3 linked regions of the Idiomarina loihiensis L2TR genome follow. The protein of the gene in region 2 interacts with the protein of the main gene of each other region in a pairwise test. Links are inferred from orthologs where the notes say so. Each region holds a gene or a part of one and is shown on either strand. Other genes may lie near its edges. The genes, in order: ybgC, acpP and plsB.

Region 1 (3,023 bases), 270 kb from region 2 along the record:
GTTCAGCCGCCTCTTGCTCCGCTTTTTGCTGGCGAATTTTATCTGCCTGTTGTTGAACTTTGGATTTATCAACTGTGACTGCGCTAACAATCTCTTCTGACATATCCAGCTCGCTTTGATCTAAATTGACTTCCATCGCCTCCGGCGTCGAGGGAGTAAACTCAAAGCTAAATAACAACACACCCGCGATTGTAGCGTGTATAACAATCGAATATATCAGCGGTAAGGTTAAGCTATCTGATTTTGCCACAACTAATTATCCGACGAATCTGTCATTAAACCGACTGACGGCACACCCGCTCTTTGCAGTAACACCATCAGTTGCACAATTTGATTATAAGATACGGCACCATCACCATTGACCATAACCGGAGTATCAGGTTCAACCTGCAAATGAGCGGCAACCAAAGTTGCAAGTTCATCTGCCTGCATCGGCGTATCCTGGGAGTCACCCTGATTTAAATAATAGCGACCTTCAGCATCAACCGACGCCACTAAAGGCGGTTTACTCTCTTCAGAGAGAGGTTCGGCGGTTGCTTTCGGTAAATCAACTTTAACGCCCTGAGTAATCAAAGGGGCTGTTACCATAAAGATGATCAGCAGAACCAGCATCACGTCGATGTAAGGTACTACGTTAATTTCCGCAACCGGCTTACGACGCTTGCGCGGCATTACCATCATACCGTTTCGCCCTCTACTTTACTTTTGCCTGCCTGAGCCGAAGACTGCCGCTGTAAAATTGAGATGAATTCATCAATAAAGTTCATGTACTGATTATCAACTTTTTCCACACTAGTGGTAAATCGGTTGTAAGCAATAACGGCCGGTATCGCGGCAAAAAGACCCATCGCAGTTGCAATCAAAGCTTCGGCGATACCCGGTGCAACCATGGCCAGCGTAGCCTGTTGCACGGCACCTAAAGCGATAAAGGCGTTCATAATTCCCCATACCGTTCCAAACAAACCAATATAGGGGCTTATAGAACCAATAGTTGCCAGAATACCTAAGTTATTATCCAGCTTTTCGGTTTCTCGGGCGTGAGCTACGCGCATGGCACGAAACGCACCTTCAAGCATTGTCTGCGTATTTGTTGTTGAGTGGTTGCGCAGCCGAGCGTACTCTTTAAAGCCCGCGTGAAACAGTAACTCCATTCCTCGTGCATTTTTAGCACGAGCCGAGATTTCCTGATAAAGGCGTGCAAGATCGACGCCTGACCAGAATCTATCTTCAAACTTTAGCGCGTCATTTCGAGCCTGCTTCAACACTTTCTTGCGCTGAAAAATTAACACCCAGCCCCATACCGACATCGCCAGTAACATAACCATCACCAGCTTGACTAATAAACTGGCTTGCATGAATAAATCAATAAACGATAGTTCTGCTTCCACGCTTTAAACCCCTGACTGAATACGCGATATTATCGGTTCCGGAATAGCAACAGCTTTCATCGCCTGATTATCAACACAGGCTGCTAAAACAGTTGCCTGACAATGCACGCTGCCATCCTTCGCCAAAACTTGTTGTTCGAAAACCAAAGAGGCTTTCTTAATCTTTGTTACTTTAACAGTGACCATTAATTCAGCATTAAACTTAGCCGCCTGCCGTAAATCCAGTTCTACCTTGCGAACCACAAAGGCTATATTGTGAGCTAACCAGGTATCCTGTTCAATCCCTAATGATCGTAACCACTCTGTTCGAGCTCTTTCAATGAACTTGAGATAATTAGCATAATAAACGATACCACCTGCATCCGTGTCTTCGTAGTAAACCCGGATAGGCCATTCAAATTCATAATGAGACATTACCACCTCAAGTAAAGTTCCGAAAAGTTACCTTTGTGTAATATTTTGTAAAGAAGCCCCTAAAACCATAACTGGTTACTTTGTCAGCAGACTTTTTTTTATAACAGAATGAAAAGAACAAAATATCAACACCATGATTTTTAAGATATTTTCTTTTTTGTTACAAATATGTTGCGCTTTTTTTGAACAAATAATACAACTTCCGGATTAGTTATTGTAATGCGAACATCTAATTTTTCTTGTTTGATCAGAATCAGATTAACTTTATAATACTCAGCATATCAAAGACGAAGAGATTGGTTGTCACTTTTTCTGAGATTGTTTATTCAGTAATAGTTCCCTGGATTTAACTTCCTTCTTGTTGTTCTGTTTGCCCGCACATTGTGCGGGCTTTTTTTTACCTATTTTTCCGGCTTTAACCCAAAGTGCTGATAAGCTCTGGGAGTCGCTATACGTCCACGCGGCGTGCGTTGCAAAAAGCCCTGCTGAATCAAATAAGGTTCCAGAACATCCTCAATGGTATCTTTTTCTTCGCCTATCGCTGCCGCAAGGTTATCTAACCCCACAGGCCCACCCATAAACTTTTCCATAATGGCTAATAACAGCTTCCGGTCCATATAATCAAAGCCAGCCTGATCAACGTCCACCATGGTCAAAGCGGCATTGGCTGTCACTTCATCAACGTCGCCATTACCTCTGACTTCGGCATAATCGCGTACCCGACGCAATAAGCGGTTGGCTATACGCGGCGTACCTCTTGAGCGGCGCGCTATTTCACGGGCACCACCGTCGAGCATACGGACATTCATGAAGTGAGCCGAACGCCCAACAATATCGGTTAATTCATTAACATCATAAAACTCAAGGCGCTGCACAATACCAAAGCGGTCGCGTAGCGGTGACGTCAGCGCGCCAGCACGAGTGGTAGCACCAATGAGGGTAAAGGGTGGTAAATCTAATTTAATCGAACGGGCTGCAGGACCTTCGCCTATCATAATGTCGAGCTGGTAATCTTCCATAGCCGGATACAGAATTTCTTCGACAACCGGGCTCAAACGGTGAATTTCATCAATAAATAAGACGTCGTGTGCTTCGAGGTTGGTCAACAACGCCGCTAAGTCACCGGCTTTTTCCAGAACCGGACCCGAAGTTGTTTTAATACTCACATCCAGCTCATTCGCCACAATGTTCGCCAGCGTCGTTTTACCCAACCCCGGAGGA
Region 2 (3,023 bases):
TGGCAAATACGCTTGCAACCAGCGGACGTTCATCGGCCAAACCGGTTTCTTTCTCAATAATAGAAGCCAGTATCAGCAATTCGTAAGGTGAGTTTACAGGGCATCTGTCTGAACGCTCTTGCCAGGCATTTTCCAGCACCTGCTGCATAGATTGGTACGCTTGCTTCAGAATAGCAATATCCGTTGTGTAAGCTCTGTAACTGTAGGTTTCAGGTAATAAAACACCTTCAATAGAGGTTTCTGTAACGCCCAGCTTTTGCCTGAGTTCCGCCGGATCCAATTCAGAAGACTCATCTTTTAGGTAAGGTAGCTGTTTTAGTTGAGCTCTCCACTGCTCGAGAGTCAATCCTTCAACCAGAGTCACAGTAAAGGTTTTTTCCCGCCCTTGACTCAACATACTCCAGACATCAAACCAGCTTTGTCGTCCGTTAATTTCATAAAGGCCAGCTTGCAAATGGTCGACATCGTCAAAAACCTGACTCAGGCGATAAATTAATGCAGAGTTCCCCTTCTCAAAGTGCTCTGTTACTTGAATGGTTACGCTACGGGCAGTTGCTCCTCCTCTAAAATCTAACAATAGAGGCGTACTAGCGTCACTTTGTATTGGCTGCGATAAATACCAGCGCCCGGATACAAAGACAGCCACGGCCGAAACCACAAAAGCTGCAACAAGCAGCGCTAAAATAAGACGTTTTTTCATAATATAAGCTGCTCTAATACCGCCGGCAATTTGCTCTTATCCAATACTTTACCATTAAACTGAGTGACCGTAACAGCGCCTCTGACACTGTTGCTGAGGATAATCTGCTCAACGTCAGCTAACTCATTCAATGAAAAATGACCGATACGCAAAGGCGCAAGCATGTCTTCATCAATAATCAACTGGCGAATAATTCCTTGTACACCGGAAAAACTCAGATCGGGGGTGTACCATTGCCCTTGTTTGTACCAAAAAACATTTCCCTGTATGGCTTCGACAACATTACCTTCCGAGTCGCAGACCAGTAAATCGTCATATTCAGAAACGCTGCGCTCCTGAGTCAACAGAACCTGCTCCAGCCTATTTAATGTTTTTAAACCGGCCAGCTTAGGTTGTCTGGCTAAGTTCAATTCAGCAACACCAAGACTAACCGATTTAAGGTTACCCGGAGCATCACTTACCTGAATATATTCATTCGCCACTGCGCCGTCTGAAAAGCCATACCCTCGGCCACCATAACCTCTAGTGACAATAACCTTACACACACCGTTTTCAATGCCATCACAAGCGTTAAGGATACGCTGATGCAAAAAGTTAAAGTTTGGATGGTTTATAAATAAACGGGTATTAGCTTCAGACAGTCGGTTCAAATGTCGCTCTATATGCAAAGGCACACCTTGAACAACTCGTATGGTTGTAAAGTGCCCGTCACCGAACTGCAGCCCTCTGTCTATTTCAGAACAATGGAAAGGCGTATTATTAAGTAGTATTTTTCTTATTGTCATAACAAAAAAGGCGGAACCAATGGCTCCGCCTTTTATATCACGTTCTACGACAAATTAGTCGTTAGAATGATTATTTACGTAATCGATAGCTGATTGAACTGTTTTAATTTTTTCAGCTTCTTCGTCTGGAATTTCAGTTTCAAATTCTTCTTCCAAAGCCATTACCAGTTCAACTGTGTCTAAAGAATCAGCACCCAGGTCATTTTCAAATGACGCTTCAGGCTTAACTTCTTCTTCTTTAACACCTAATTGTTCAACAATGATTTTTTTAACGCGTTCTTCAATAGTACTCATGATTATAAAATCCCTCAATAGTCATCGCGAGAGTGAAAATTGGCTGTAGTGTAGTGAAACCAGCCTCATTAATAAAGTAAAAAATAGCATAAAGTTAAGAGGTCGTACCGCTAACCCCTTAAACCATCGCCATACCACCATTAACGTGAATGGTTTCACCAGTGATATAAGCTGCACCTTCTGATGCTAAAAATGCTACCGCAGCAGCAATTTCCTTTGGCTCGCCTAAACGTGCTGCCGGAATATTATCAAAAATAGCCTGTTTTTGCTCATCATTCAGAGCTTTTGTCATATCTGTATCAATAAAGCCAGGCGCAACACAGTTCACGGTAATGCCGCGCGCTGCAACTTCTTTAGCCATTGCCTTACTGAAACCAACCAGTCCGGCTTTCGCCGCACAATAGTTAACCTGCCCCGGGTTTCCTGTTGTGCCAACAACTGAACTGATATTAATAATACGGCCATTACGCCGCTTCATCATGCCGCGTACAACCGCCTTACAAACTTTAAATACGGCTGACAAGTTCGTGTTTAAGACAGCATCCCATTCGTCGTCTTTCATTCGCATCATCAGGTTATCGCGGGTAATGCCGGCGTTATTCACCAGAATATCAATAGAACCGTACTCTGATTCAATCTCTTTAATAACCTGCTGCAGACTATCAGAATCGGTTACATCCAACGCCAGGCCCTTGCCTTTTGAACCAAGATATTCGGAGATTGCAGCTGCACCTTTATCAGAGGTCGCTGTACCAATGACTTTCGCTCCCTGACTAGCAAGCAGTTCAGCTATTGCTTTTCCTATTCCCCGGCTTGCGCCTGTAACTAATGCGACTTTATTTTCAAAGTTTTGCACGTAAATAACCTTTTTATTAAAGTGAGTTCAAAGAGTCTAGCGTATTCAACGCACTACAACCAAAAGCCTTAGTAATACGCTTGTTTAATCCAGTCAGTACTTTTCCCGGACCAACTTCATAGGCTGTTTCGACATCCAATTTCGCAATCTGTTCAATCGTTTCAGTCCAGCGGACAGGGCGATAGAGCTGACGCACCAAGGCATCTTTAATGGCATCTTCGCTATCGGCTATTGCAACGTCCACATTATTAATGACCGGGGTGTGTGGCTGTTTCAACTTTATCGACTTTAACGCGTCGGCCAATTGACTGGCTGCTGGCTGCATCAAAGCACAGTGTGACGGCACGCTAACAGGTAATGGCAAAACCCGTTTAGCCCCGGCTTCCTT
Region 3 (3,277 bases), 1.2 Mb from region 2 along the record:
AAATGCCAATGTCTCTCATGCTCATACCGTTTACTTTAAGTAAGAAACTGGCGGCTGGATGAAACAGTGATTCGTCAATTTTGTAATGGCCTTCAACGTGTTGTTCAGCCAATAAAGGTTCACCTGCTGCAACCTGGCCGATTAACGGCAGGCCATCGGCGATATCGTAGTCATCGCCGACAAGGCGAATACCGCGCGACATGCCGGGGAGTATTTCGATAACGCCTTTACGGGCCAGCGCTTTCAGGTGCTCCTCCGCAGAGTTGGCAGAGCGGAAACCCAGCTTATGGGCAATTTCGGCACGGGTCGGCGGCATACCGGTTGCGTGCAGATTATCCTTAATAAGCTCAAGAATTTCAGATTGTCTTGGTGTTAACGGGCGCATAATGTACCTGTTTATTTGTACAGTGATACTGTGAGTATATACAGGTAAATTGATTTCGCAAGTAATTTCTTGAACGACATTTTTACACGAAGTTGGTATCCTGTATTTCTGTTTAAAACAGAGGTCTCTATATGAAAGGAATAAGCCGCTTTTTCCCAATTTTTAAATACCCGTTACGCTGGTTAACGCGCTTTCAGGAAATTTGGGATGGCACTGAAGAAGAGCATTCAGCAACTGTTGGCAAGCCAATTGTTTATGTAATGCGTTCAACCTCTAAAGCGGATCTATCAATTTTACAGCGGGCGGCGCACAAGCGTGGCTTGCCAGACCCTGTCGACCCTCTTGTGGTTAATGGTAAAACCTATAACCGAATCATGTATCTGGAAGAATTGGCGAATGAGGTCTCGGATCAAACGGTGTCCGAATTTCACCAGTTATTAACCCTGCACAAAGACCAGCCGGAGCTGGATGTTCAACTGATACCTGCGGGCGTATTCTGGGGCCGCCAGGCCGGAGAAGAAGCGCATGCCGGTAATACTATGACCGGTGACTTAGATAATCCGGGCCATTGGCGTAAATTCTGGCTGGTAATTTTTTCTGGTCGACAAGTGTTACTGCGTTTCTCTCGTTCGGTGAGCCTGGGCACTATGGCGCGTGACCACGGCACCGATATGCGTATTGCGCACAAATTGGCGCGGGTAGCGCGAGTTCACTTCGTCCGTATGCGCCATGCTGTTGCCGGCCCTAAACTAAGTCAGCGCAAAGAGCTGATGTCAGCACTCATTAATACCCCGGCGCTAAAAAAAGCGGTATCGGATGAAGCCAGAGGTAAGAAGATTAGTGAAGAAGCCGCCCGCAAGCGCGCTTTATCTTATATCGATGAAATAGCCGCCAACTATAATTCAACACTTATCCGGGTGTTAGATCGTTTTATGACCTGGATGTGGAACCGGATTTACAACGGCATTCATGTAAAAGGCGGGGATACGATTCGACGACTGGCGCAACAAGGACACGAAGTTATCTATGTGCCTTGTCATCGCAGCCATATGGACTACTTGCTGCTCAGCTATGTTATTTATAAAGAAGGCCTTGTGCCGCCGCATATCGCGGCTGGCGTGAACCTTAACTTTTTCCCTGTTGGTGGCATTTTCCGCCGTGGCGGCGCGTTCTTTATTCGCCGCAGCTTCCGGGGTAACAAACTGTATTCAGCGGTTTTTCGCGAATATTTGTGCTGGTTGTTCCAGAAGGGTTACCCGGTGGAATACTTCAGTGAAGGCGGCCGCTCCAGAACCGGCCGCTTATTACCGCCTAAAACCGGCATGCTGGCAATGACCGTGCAGGGCATGTTGCGGGACCAGCAACGCCCAGTATCGCTGGTGCCAGTGTACCTTGGTTACGAGCATATTATGGAAGTGGCTACTTACCTGAAAGAGCTTAAAGGTAAGGACAAAGAAAAAGAGTCGGTTTTTCAAATTCTGAAAACCGTGGCCAAGCTGCGCAATTTTGGCCAGGGCTTTGTGACTTTCGGTCAGCCTATTAATTTAAAACACCATTTGGACAAAGTGGCGCCTAACTGGCATGAGTCGGTCACGCGAGGGGCACAGGAACCGGAACGCCCGGGCTGGTTGAACCCGGTGGTAGGTGGTTTAGCCGAGCAAGTTATGCAGGGCATTAACGATTCAGCGGCGGCAAACAGCGTTAACCTTACCGCATTGGCGCTACTGAGTTCAGAGCACCACGCGCTGATGAAAGAAGAGTTGTTGGCTCAACTGGAGGTTTATCTGGGCGTGCTGCGCGAAGTGCCATACAGCAATATGATGAGCGTGCCGGAGGAGACACCGGAAGAGCTTTGGCAACAGGCACTGCGCACCGACAAATTTACGGTTGATAGCGACACCATGGGTGAAGTCGTGTCGCTGGAGCGCATGACAGCCATAGCAATGACGTATTACCGGAATAACATTCTTCATTTGATGGTCGTTCCCGGTATTGTTGCGTCAATTATCATGGCTAAGAAGAAAGTCAGCGTGGCCGAAATTGGGGCGCGGACGCAGGCAATTTATCCGTCGTTAAAAGCCGAGCTCTATTTGAGTCATAATGTTGAAGACTTACCGCTCTGGACGGAAGCTCTTGCTGAAGAGTTGGCGCGACAAAAGCTAATTACTCTGGAAGACGGTGTTTGCACCATAGCGCAACGGGAAAGTGCGCAGTGGTATCGGCTGAGGTTATTGGCCAACAGTGCCAGCGAAACCTTGCAGCGTTATTGTATTGTACTTGAGTTGCTGCAACAGGCGCAGCCTATTATGCGGGCAGATCTCGAAAAGCAATCTATTACCCTGGCCGAACGCTTAAGTTCAATTCACGGTATTGACGCCCCGGAATTTTACGATAAGAAAGTTATGTCGACGCTGATTGCCAGTTTAAAACAGCAAGGTCTGGTAGAAATTAATGACGACGGCCAGCAAATTGCTGCCGAGCCGGTGGGCGAGCTCAGCGATCAGGTCGATGAGCTCATTGACGGCCCTGTGCTACAAACCATTCGTCAGTCGGTTGAGCAGTTTGTTCAGCAGCTAAAAGAGCAGGCAGAACATGAACAAAAAGAAGCACCCAAAGAAGAGCAAAAGCCGACTGAGAGTAATCAGAACCAGTAATGCACGGCTAAGCCAATAGCGAATACCATGCCAATATAATGGTTATGCAGAAAAGCCTGGAAGCACTTTCCGGGCTCTCTGTGCCGTATTAACCAGTGCTGGTAAGCAAACAACAGAAAAATAGCCGCTAATGCCAGCCACACCCAAAGTTCAACGGTAATTAAGTGCAATATCCAGCCCAATAAGGCCAGAGTCGCGAGTTGCAACAGGCCAATAGCCAGACGGTCGAAGCGGCCAA

The links.
Region 1: the proteins of acpP (region 2) and ybgC interact in binary tests that used the Escherichia coli proteins (3 or more experiments, as listed by UniProt). The link is inferred for Idiomarina loihiensis L2TR from one-to-one orthologs.
Region 3: the proteins of acpP (region 2) and plsB interact in binary tests that used the Escherichia coli proteins (3 or more experiments, as listed by UniProt). The link is inferred for Idiomarina loihiensis L2TR from one-to-one orthologs.

What each region holds. Positions count from the first base shown.
Region 1 is NC_006512.1:1,167,705-1,170,727, forward strand. Bases 98-2,961 are described here. They hold ybgC (tol-pal system-associated acyl-CoA thioesterase), read right to left. Parts: upstream 1,803-2,961; coding sequence 1,392-1,802; downstream 98-1,391. Other genes in these bases: tolA (cell envelope integrity protein TolA), read right to left, coding at 98-250; tolR (protein TolR), read right to left, coding at 253-681; tolQ (protein TolQ), read right to left, coding at 678-1,388; ruvB (Holliday junction branch migration DNA helicase RuvB), read right to left, coding at 2,204-2,961. In the rest of the region: more of tolA, read right to left, coding at 1-97; more of ruvB, read right to left, coding at 2,962-3,023.
Region 2 is NC_006512.1:1,438,781-1,441,803, forward strand. The notes cover bases 160-3,023. They hold acpP (acyl carrier protein), read right to left. Parts: upstream 1,780-3,023; coding sequence 1,540-1,779; downstream 160-1,539. Other genes in these bases: mltG (endolytic transglycosylase MltG), read right to left, coding at 160-700; pabC (aminodeoxychorismate lyase), read right to left, coding at 697-1,485; fabG (3-oxoacyl-ACP reductase FabG), read right to left, coding at 1,898-2,635; fabD (ACP S-malonyltransferase), read right to left, coding at 2,652-3,023. Outside these bases: more of mltG, read right to left, coding at 1-159. UniProt on the Escherichia coli protein: Carrier of the growing fatty acid chain in fatty acid biosynthesis.
Region 3 is NC_006512.1:275,772-279,048, forward strand. The notes cover bases 160-3,277. They hold plsB (glycerol-3-phosphate 1-O-acyltransferase PlsB), read left to right. Parts: upstream 160-516; coding sequence 517-3,039; downstream 3,040-3,277. Other genes in these bases: lexA (transcriptional repressor LexA), read right to left, coding at 160-385; ubiA (4-hydroxybenzoate octaprenyltransferase), read right to left, coding at 3,027-3,277. In the rest of the region: more of lexA, read right to left, coding at 1-159. UniProt on the Escherichia coli protein: Catalyzes the transfer of an acyl group from acyl-ACP to glycerol-3-phosphate (G3P) to form lysophosphatidic acid (LPA). This enzyme can utilize either acyl-CoA or acyl-ACP as the fatty acyl donor.